2 regions of the Streptomyces sp. NPDC002926 genome follow, and region 2 is predicted to be linked to the other one. Evidence: riboswitches for the same ligand, from Rfam matches in the RefSeq annotation. Region 2 holds a riboswitch; the other holds the start of a gene.
The links. A riboswitch is a leader RNA that binds a small molecule or an ion and turns the genes downstream of it on or off. The one in region 2 is predicted to bind cyclic di-AMP.
Positions count from the first base shown of each region.

Region 1 (4,981 bases), on a different contig from region 2:
CGGAGCGGCCGGCGTACACCGCGGCGTCGTCGAGGATCTCCTCGATACGCAGCAGCTGGTTGTACTTGGCGACGCGCTCGGAGCGGGCCGGGGCGCCGGTCTTGATCTGGCCGCAGTTGGTGGCAACGGCCAGGTCGGCGATGGTGACGTCCTCGGTCTCGCCGGAGCGGTGGGACATCATGCACTTGAAGCCGCTGCGCTGGGCGAGCTCCACGGCGTCCAGGGTCTCGGTCAGCGAACCGATCTGGTTCACCTTGACGAGCAGGGCGTTCGCGGCGCCGTCCTCGATACCGCGGGCCAGACGCTCCGGGTTGGTGACGAACAGGTCGTCGCCGACGATCTGGACCTTGGCGCCCAGCTTGTCGGTGAGGACCTTCCAGCCGGCCCAGTCGTCCTCGAAGAGCGGGTCCTCGATGGAGACGAGCGGGTAGGCCGCCACGAGCTCCTCGTAGTACTCGGTCATCTCGGCGGCGGAGCGGGACTTGCCCTCGAACTCGTACAGGCCGTCCTTGTAGAACTCGGACGCGGCGACGTCGAGCGCGAGCGCGATGTCCTTGCCCGGGGCGTAACCGGCCTGCTTGATGGCCTCGAGGATGAGGTCCAGGGCGGCGCGGTTGGACTCCAGGTTCGGCGCGAAGCCGCCCTCGTCGCCGAGGCCGGTGGAGAGGCCCTTGGTCTTCAGGACGGACTTGAGGGTGTGGTAGACCTCGGCGCCCCAGCGCAGAGCCTCGGAGAAGGACTCGGCGCCGATCGGCGCGATCATGAACTCCTGGATGTCCACGTTGGAGTCGGCGTGCGAGCCGCCGTTCAGGATGTTCATCATCGGAACGGGCAGCAGGTGCGCGTTCGGGCCGCCGAGGTAGCGGAAGAGCGGCAGGTCGGACGCCTCGGAGGCGGCGTGCGCGACGGCGAGGGAGACGCCGAGGATGGCGTTGGCACCGAGGGAGGACTTGTCCGGAGTGGCGTCCAGGTCGAACATCGCCTGGTCGATCAGGCGCTGCTCGGTGGCGTCGTAGCCGACGAGCTCCGGGCCGATCTGCTCGATGACGGCGAGGACAGCCTTCTCCACGCCCTTGCCCTGGTAGCGGTTCTGGTCACCGTCGCGGAGCTCAAGAGCCTCGAACGCACCGGTGGAGGCGCCGGACGGAACAGCAGCACGGCCCGTGCTGCCGTCGTCGAGGCCAACCTCGACCTCGACCGTGGGGTTGCCTCGGGAGTCCAGGATTTCCCGGGCTACGACGACGTCGATGGACGGCACGAGCATCTCCTTCTGGGATGTGACGCTGAGAATGCAGGGTCTCTTGGCCTTGCGACATGAGCCTAACCGGCTCCACGGCGTCGGTCGGCCGTTGCCCGCCCGCTGGGACGAAAAACGGCGCGAAGACTCGCGACGCAGGACAAACAGCACGTGAACTACCTGCGGGTAACGCCACGGGAGCCGACGGAGACACTCGCGGCCACCGGTACCGGCCGGGGACAGAACCCGGCCGGGGACAGACAGAACCCCGGCCCGGCGCGTACGGGGGAAGACGCGCCGGACCGGGGCGTTGGGGACCCGGGGTCAGCTCAGGTGGAGCTGCTGGCCCGGGAAGATCACGTCGGCGCGCTCGACGATGTCCTTGTTGAGGTCGAACAGCTTCTTCCAGCCGCCCTTGACCTTCTGGGTCTCGGCGATCGTGCCGAGGGTGTCGCCCGCCTTCACCTTGTACTCGCCGTCACCCTTCTTGAAACCCTTGGCGGCGGGCTTCGCGGACTTCACCGGGGCGGCGGGGCGCTCGGAGCGCGTGGTGGGGGCCTCGGCGCGCTTCGGGGCGGGCTGCGCCTTCTGCGTGGTGCCGGAGTCGGCGGAGCCGCCGTCGAAGGGGGTGTTGGACAGGCCGACGCCGCAGTTGGGCCAGGCGCCCTTGCCCTGGCCGGCCAGAACCTTCTCGGCGACCGCTATCTGCTGGGACTTGGAGGCCTGGTCGGCGGAGGAGGCGTACGCCGTGCCGCCGTACGCGGCCCAGGTGGAGGCCGAGAACTGCAGGCCGCCGTAGAAACCGTTGCCGGTGTTGATGGACCAGTTGCCGCCGGCCTCGCACTGGGCGACCCGGTCCCACTCGGAGGCGGTCGCGGCGGAGGCCGAGGTGGCGCCCATCAGCGGGGCGGCGACGACGGCACCGGTGACACCGGCGAGCGCGGCGATACGGGCAGTCCGATTGAAGGCGGCCGGGCGGCGGTGCTTGCTCTTGCTGGAAAACAGCATGGAACGACTCCTCACCGACGCCTGCGAGGTGAGCTGTCGGGTTCGGGCCAAGTGAGTTGCCCGGCCGCGCGTCGTGGCGCGCGGCTTCACCCCAAGCCGGTCCGTGGGCCGTTGCGTACTGCTCTCAACGGCCGGGCCCGGCACTTACCTTGGGTCCCCCGCTCCTGCCTTCGGCGCTCTGTGCGAACGACTGCTCCCCCCGACCGGCGGCAGGATTCGGCGTGACGGTCAGTGGTGCCCGCGGTGGCGAGCGGTTCAGACCGTAGACACAGCTCTCCCCGATGTTCAAAGACGAACATCGGGGAGAAATCGCCCATTCCGCCACTCGGGGAACTCTCGTTTTCGCAGGTGAGAAGCGGAACGACCCAATCAGGGGGGCGAGATATGTCAGTTGGGACAAAGAGACCCATGTCTCACTTGGTCAAACTCGGACATATATCCGCTAACTGCCGCTACCTCAGATCCAGATCGAGGCTCTGGCCAGGGTGGATCAGGTCCGGATCGATACCGACGGTCTTCCGGTTCGCCTCGTAGATCGCGGACCAGCCACCGGCCAGCTTCTGCTCGTCGGCGATGGCCCACAGGCTGTCGCCGGGGCGGACGGTGTACTCGCCGGGCACCGCGTCCGCACTGCCTGTCTTGCCGGCCTCGTCACGTGCCGCACCGTCACCCCGCGAGGCATGGCGGGCATCTTCGCGTTGATTGTCCGTATTGCCCGGCTCTGTCTCCTCCGGGGTGCCACGGTGCTTTCCGGTGCCGCTGTCGGCGTCGGCGTCCTGCCCCGTGCCCGGATCCGCCGACCCGGACGGCTGGGTCGACGCCTTGGGGGTCGACGGCGCGGAGGGGTCCGCGGACGGCTCGGCGGACTCGGCGGCCCCGGCGGAGGGCTTCGCGGTCGTGGCCGACTGTGCGGGAGCACTCTGCCCGGGCGACGGCATGGCGCCGGGGTCGACGCCCGTCGCGGCGCCGTCGTTGGCCAGCCCCGCGATCAGCGAACAGGTGGCCCACGCCTGCGGACCCTGCGCGTCGAGGACCTTCTCCGCGACCGCGATCTGCTGGGAGCGGCTCGCGAGGTCGGCGGTGGGCGCGTACGCCGTCCCGCCGAAGTCCTGCCAGGCCTCCTGCGTGAACTGCAGACCGCCGTAGAACCCGTTGCCGAGGTCGGCACTCCACATGCCGCCGCTCTCGCACTCCGCGACGCGGTCCCACGTGGCGGCATCGGCGGCGGAGGCCGACCCGGCGCCGAGCAGCGGGATGGCGATGGCCGATCCCGTCACTCCTGCCGCGACGACGATGGCCGGAGCCTGGCGGGGTCGGCGGTGTCGTCCGTTCCCGGAGCGCATGCGGTTGCCTTTCGCGTGACTACAGACGTGACAACAGCCATGCCTGCGGACCTGCCGCAGACGTGACTGGTGGGACGACGGTGAACGTAGCGGCATTCGAACGTGAGTCACAAGTCGATGCAGCGGAGATAACGTGAAAGTCACAGTCTTGACGCACCGTCAGATTCATCGAGGTGTGAACTCAACGGGCAGAGTGCGCAATCCGCGCATAATGAGCCCCCCACGCCACCGCAAATCGTCTGGATCCCCCGCAAGCCGCAAGTCGGGCATCCTGCGGAGCAGCGTCGCCAGTGCCGTCTGCCCCTCCAGCCGGGCGAGCGGCGCACCGAGGCAGTAGTGGACGCCGTGCCCGTACCCGAGATGCTGGTTGTCGCGCCGGGAGAGGTCGAGAGTGTCCGGGTCCGTGAACCGCTCCGGGTCCCGGTCGGCCGCGGCGAGCACGACGAGGACGGGGTCACCGGCGGCGATGTCCTGTCCACCGATGCTGAGCGGCCGCGTGGCGAACCGCCAGGTCGCGAGCTCCACCGGCCCGTCGTACCGCAGCAGTTCCTCCACACCCGTCTCGAGCAGCTCACTCTCCCCCGCCGCGAGCGAGACCTGGAGCCGCTCCCGCTGCCCCGGGTTGCGCAGCAGCGCGTACACGCCGTTGCCGATGAGATTGACCGTCGTCTCGAAGCCCGCGAAGAGAAGAATGAAGGCCATGGCCGCGGCTTCGTTCTCGGTGAGGTGCTCACCGTGGTCGCCGGCGCGGATCAGACCCGAGATGAGGTCGTCGTCCCCGTCTTGCCCCAGGCCTTCCCTTTTGCGGTGGATGAGTTCCGCGAGATAGCCACGCATCTTCTTCACAGAACGAGCGACACCGCCGCGCGGCCCGCCACCGTGCCGGATCATCATCCCCGCCCAGTCACGGAAGTCGTCCTGGTCCTCACGCGGGACGCCGAGCATGTCGCAGATGGCATAAATGGGGAGCGGGAAGGCGAACTCATGAATGAGGTCCGCCTCCCCCTTCTCCGCGCTGTGCTGATTTTCGAAGATTGTGTCAATGAGCCGGTCCGTCAACTCCTGCACCCGCGGCGCGAACTCGGCGACCCGGCGCGGGGTGAACGCCTTCGACACCAGCCGCCTCAGCCGGGTGTGGTCCGGCGGATCGATGTTCAGCAGATGCGTCATCAGCTCTGCCTTGCGCTCGCCCGGGATACCCGTCTTCCCCTTGGCGTGCGCGGGCTCGGCGTGGTGCAGCGGGTTCTTGGACAGCCGCTGGTCGGCAAGCGCCTGCTTGGCATCGGCGTACCGGGTCACCAGCCATGCCTCGACCCCGCTGGGGAGCCGGGTGCGGTGTACGGGAGCGTGCTCACGCAGCCAGGCATAGGCGGGGTAGGGGTCGGTGGCGAAC
Region 1 covers NZ_JBSFUK010000010.1:172,713-177,693, reverse strand. Annotated here, with positions in the region: gene eno (phosphopyruvate hydratase) at 1-1,264, opposite strand, end outside; gene ACWDZ6_RS18600 (transglycosylase family protein) at 1,562-2,245, opposite strand; cyclic di-AMP (ydaO/yuaA leader) riboswitch at 2,249-2,431, opposite strand; gene ACWDZ6_RS18595 (transglycosylase family protein) at 2,698-3,588, opposite strand; gene ACWDZ6_RS18590 (cytochrome P450 family protein) at 3,754-4,981, opposite strand, start outside.
Region 1: linked by a shared signal. The riboswitch ahead of ACWDZ6_RS18600 (transglycosylase family protein) and the one ahead of ACWDZ6_RS03260 (M23 family metallopeptidase) in region 2 are both predicted to bind cyclic di-AMP.

Region 2 (4,981 bases):
TTCACCGTGCTGACAGGCATCGGCTTCGGGATCGCCGCGCTCGCCGCGCAGCGCCAGAGGATCCGCCGCGTCGCGCTGCCGCTGCTCGGTCTCGTCCTCGCCATGGGCATGCACGCCCTGTGGAACGGCTCGTCGTCACTGTTCGGCCCGCTGGGCTTCTACGGCGTGTACGGGGCCTTCATGGTGCCCGCCTTCGGCCTGCTGACCTGGCTGACGATCTGGACGCGGCAGCGTGAGCTGCGCACGATATCCGCCGAGCTGCCCGCGTACGCCGCGGCCGGCTGGCTGGCGGCGGACGAACCGCACGCGCTCTCCTCGATGCGGGCACGCACGATGGCGCGCGACGTCGCGCGGCGGATGCACGGACCGGCCGCGGCGCATGCCGTATCGGAGTACGAGACGTTCGCGACGTCCCTGGCCTTTCTGCGCCACCGGGCCCACCGCGGCGCGGCGGGCCCGGACTTCGTGGCGCGCGAGCAGGAGCTGCTGCACCACCTGTGGCAGCGCAAGGATCTGGCCGCGCCCGCGCTGACGTACGCGGCACGGGCGACGGGCCGGGCGTGGGTGCCGCCGCCGTACCGCGACTACGGCGGCTACAACCCGTACCGCTCCTAGGCAGCCCTAGGCGGACGCCGCCGTCAGCTCGGCCAGCTCCTCGGCCGTCAGCTCCAGGTCGGCGACGGCCAGCAGGGCGGGCAGCTGCTCGACCGTTCGGGCCGACGCGATCGGCGCGGCGACGGTCGGCTGCGCGGCCAGCCAGGCGAGCGCGACGGTCGCGATCTCGGCGCCGCGCGCCTCGGCGACCTTGTCCAGCGCGGCGAGCACGGCCACGCCCCGGTCGGTCTTCAGATGCTTGGCCGCTCCCTCGGCACGGGGGCTGAGCACCGTCGCATCCGGCCGGTACTTGCCGGTGAGGAAGCCGGACGCGAGCGCGTAGTACGGGACGGCGGCGAGACCGGCGCGGGCGGCCGTCTCCTGGCGCTCGCCCTCGTACGTCTCACGCGAGACGAGGTTGTAGTGCGGCTGCAGCACGGAATAGCGGGCCAGTCCCTCGCGCTCCGAGAAGTCCAGGGACGCCTGGAGCCGCTCGACGCTGAGGTTGGAGGTGCCGATGGCGCGGACCTTGCCCTCCTTCACCAGCTCGTCGAGGGCGGTGATGATCTCCTCGACGGGGACGGCCGGGTCGTCGAAGTGCGTGTAGTACAGGTCGATGTAGTCGGTGCGCAGCCGACGCAGCGACTCCTCGGCCGCGGCCTTGATCGTGGTGCCGGAGAGGCCCCTGTACCGGGGGTGCGCGCCGACCTTGGTGGCGACGACGATCTCGGAGCGGTTGCCGCGCCCGGCGAGCCAGTTGCCGATGACGGTCTCGGACTCGCCGCCCTCGTTGCCCGGCACCCATGCGGAGTAGGAGTCGGCGGTGTCGATGAAGTTGCCGCCCGCGGCGGCGTACGCGTCGAGCACGGCGAAGGACTGCGTCTCGTCGGCGGTCCAGCCGAAGACATTGCCGCCGAGGGACAGCGGAAAGACAGCCAGGCCCGAGGAGCCGAGGGTGCGGAGAGAAGTCATACGTAGATCAACAGCCGGACCGCGCCGCGCTATTCCGGGGTGCCGGAACCCGGGACCCCCGAACACCGAAGACCGGAACACCGAAAGCCGGAACACCGGGCCCCCGCTACGCGGAAACGCGGCCGCACGGACCGGCAGCCCTGGCGCCGGGGGGTGGGCGCCAGGGCTGCCGGGAACCGCAGCGCGTGATCAGACGGTGAGGCCCTTGCCCTGGAGCCAGGCCATCGGGTCGATGCCCGAGCCGCCGGGGGTGTGGACCTCGAGGTGCAGATGCGGGCCCGTGACATTGCCGGTCGCGCCCACGCGGCCGATCGTCTCGCCCGTCGTCACCTTCTGGCCCGCGCTGACGGACATCGACGACTGGTGGCAGTACCAGACCTCCGTACCGTCGTCGAGCTCCAGGACCGTGCGGTAGCCGTACGAGCCGGACCAGCCCGCAGACTTGACGGTGCCGCCGTGCACCGCCTTGACCGGCGTGCCCGTCGGGGCGGCGAAGTCCAGGCCGGTGTGGTAGCCCGAGGACCACATGGAGCCGGCCTCGCCGAAGGTGGAAGTGATCGTGTACGCGGAGGTGGGCAGCGCGAAGCTCTTGGCCAGGTTGGCGAGCCGCTCCTCCTCCGCCTTGGCCTTGGCGGCCTCGGCCTTGCGCTTGGCGGCCTCGGCCTTGGCCTCCGCCGCCGTCTGCTGCTGCGTCGCCTCCGCCGCGGCCTTCTCGGCGGCGACCTTCTCCGCGGCCGACTTCGCCTCGGCGTCCGCGTCGGCCTGCTGCTGCTCGGCCTGCTGGAGGATGCGGGCGCGCAGGGCCTCACCCGCGCCGCCCACGCCCGATTCCGTGTCTGCCCCGGCGCCGTCGTCCGCGGCGAGGGTCATCGTCGTGAGCGGCGAGGCGTTCACGTTCCCCGACTGCGCGTCGGCGTCGTCGGACATGAAGGAGCCCACGCCCGGCAGTGACTTGGCGTCAGGCAGTTTGTCCGCGATCGAGTCGGGAAGGTCCGGCAGCGATATGGAGACCGGCGGCTTGTCCTGCGCACTGGCCATGCCGCCCGCGCCGACCGCCGCGATCACACCGACGCCGAGCACCGTGGAGCTGCGGGCGAGTCCGCCGCGCTGCTTCATGACACGGTGCCGGCCGCGCACCGGACGGACGGAGTCCTCGGTGGGGTTCCATTCCTCCCATGCCCGCTCCGCTACTTCTTCGCCGAAGAAGTCGGATTGAAAGGGGGTTTCGGGGGCAGGGGCAGGTTTGTTGGACGCCACGGAGGCGTGCTCCTTTCCTTCCTTCTCGCCTACCGGGTTAGCTGACGGGTTCGGAGCAGGAAGGTCTCCTACGAGCGCTTCGACCGCGAAAAGAGCGGCAAAGTATGCCCGATTCACCCCAATTGGTGGTTCCCCGGTTCCCTTGCGGAATTCGGCGCGTGCGCACGGTGCCGTCTCTAGCGACGACTGGGACAACCGCGCTGCGTTATCGAACGTTAATAGACACCAGGGCCCGATTCCAAGCTGTTCCGACTGATCATTAACTTCATCGGCCAGGACTTACCGGGACACAAGCGGCCGGAATCGGGCGACTTGGCCGATGCGCGGACCACACCGCACTTCTGACGGTGCTTCACCTGTTATGCGGAGGGGTGTCCTTCGACTACACACGGTCGCGGCCCGACTCCTCCCGCTCCTCCTTGACCACAGGTACGGTCCCCCGACGCTCCGGTTGCCCGTCCGCCGGGCGGCTGACCGCCAGCAGCGCCATGTCGTCGTTGGTGCCGCCGCCCGTGTACCGGCGTACATCGTCGAGGAGCGCGTCCAGCAGCTCCTCGGGCCCGGAAAAGTGCCGGCCGCCGAGCCGCTCGCCGGGGTCGTAGAAGACATCGTCCGCGTTACGCGCCTCGGACAGCCCGTCGGTGTAGAGGAGCAGCGTGGCCCCGGCCGGGAACGGATACTCGTCCGCCAGATCCGGCAGGGTCCCCAGATCGCCCATCCCCAGCGGCAGCGCGTGCTCAGTCGGCTGCAGCCTGTCCACATCGCCGTCGGGGTACAGCACCAGCGGTTCCGGATGGCCACGGTTCACCACCCGTACCCCGGCCGCACCGCGCGGAACCTCGGCGAGTACGGCGGTGGTGAAGCCCTCGAACACGTCGAGACTGTCCCGCCGCGTGCCCTCGCGAGTGAGCGCCCGCTCCAGGCGTGCGGCGACACCCTCGAGTGATCTCTCCTGCTCGGCGGCCTCCCGGAACGCCCCGATGACCACGGCCACGGCCTCGACCGCCTCCATCCCCTTGCCCCGGACGTCGCCCACGACCAGCCGTACACCGTGCGGAGTGTCCTGTACGGCGAAGAGGTCGCCGCCGACGAGCGCGTCCTTGTGCGCCGCCTCGTACCGCGCGGCGATCCGCAGCCCACCGATCCGGTCGACGGGGGTGGGCAGCACGGCGCGCTGCGCGTTTTCCGCGATGACGCGGGCGGAGGCGAGTCGCTGCCCGCTGAGCCGTACGACCCGGTTGATGAAGAGCGCCAGGCCGGCGACGGTGATCACGGTGAACAGCTCGGTGTTCGCCGAGGTCTGGCTCAGAGTCCCGTTGTAGATGTGCAGACCCACCACACCGGCGACGGCGGCCACCCCGGTCAGCAGAGTGGCGAGCCAGGAGAAGAACGGTGCGGCGATCAGCGGAGCGGCGGCGAAGAGCGGGGACGCGGTGTACTCGGACGGGGTGAGGAGATCGAAGACCAGACCGCCGATGATCATCAGCGAGGGCAGTGCGAGGACAAGTCGATGAGCGCTGGTGCCGCCGTCCTGCTCTCGCTGCCCCACCAGTGATCTCCTTGACCAGTCCATCCACGGCTGCGGACGGTACCGCGCTCTCCCCAGGCTGGCCGTAGCCGCGCCGTGCTGCGACTCTCCGTCCGCCAACCGGGCGACGGCGACGGCGATCGGCCGGGTACGACGACGCGTGGCCCGGCGCTCTGCTGCCGGGTACGACAATGGCCCGGCACTCTGATCGAGTGCCGGGCCACTGGCTGCAGTAGCGGGGACAGGATTTGAACCTGCGACCTCTGGGTTATGAGCCCAGCGAGCTACCGAGCTGCTCCACCCCGCGTCGGTAAACACAACCCTACGCCATCCGGAGCAAGATCAACTCCATTTTCCGGGTCCGCCTGCTCAGAAGTCTCCGTGAGGCCTCTCCGGAGCCCCCGGACGGCCGCGGCCCAGGCTGCGCAGCGCCCTCGTCGCCGGCCGTTGATCCAGTCGTCGGGTCCGGTCAAGCGGGGGCAGCAGCCGGGCCGCACGCATCTGGAGGTAGCGCGTCTCCGGGACGCTGAGGGTGCGCTGGGCCGCCAACTGGTAGGCGGCCCGGGCGCCTTCGATGTCCCCTGCCTTCTCCAGCAGGTGCGCGCGTACGGCGTCGAGCCGGTGGTGGCC
Region 2 covers NZ_JBSFUK010000002.1:16,645-21,625, forward strand. Annotated here, with positions in the region: gene ACWDZ6_RS03250 (PrsW family intramembrane metalloprotease) at 1-615, shown strand, start outside; gene ACWDZ6_RS03255 (aldo/keto reductase) at 622-1,566, opposite strand; gene ACWDZ6_RS03260 (M23 family metallopeptidase) at 1,756-2,823, opposite strand; cyclic di-AMP (ydaO/yuaA leader) riboswitch at 2,835-2,990, opposite strand; gene ACWDZ6_RS03265 (PP2C family protein-serine/threonine phosphatase) at 3,206-4,372, opposite strand; tRNA gene ACWDZ6_RS03270 (tRNA-Met) at 4,585-4,658, opposite strand; gene ACWDZ6_RS03275 (RNA polymerase sigma factor) at 4,721-4,981, opposite strand, start outside.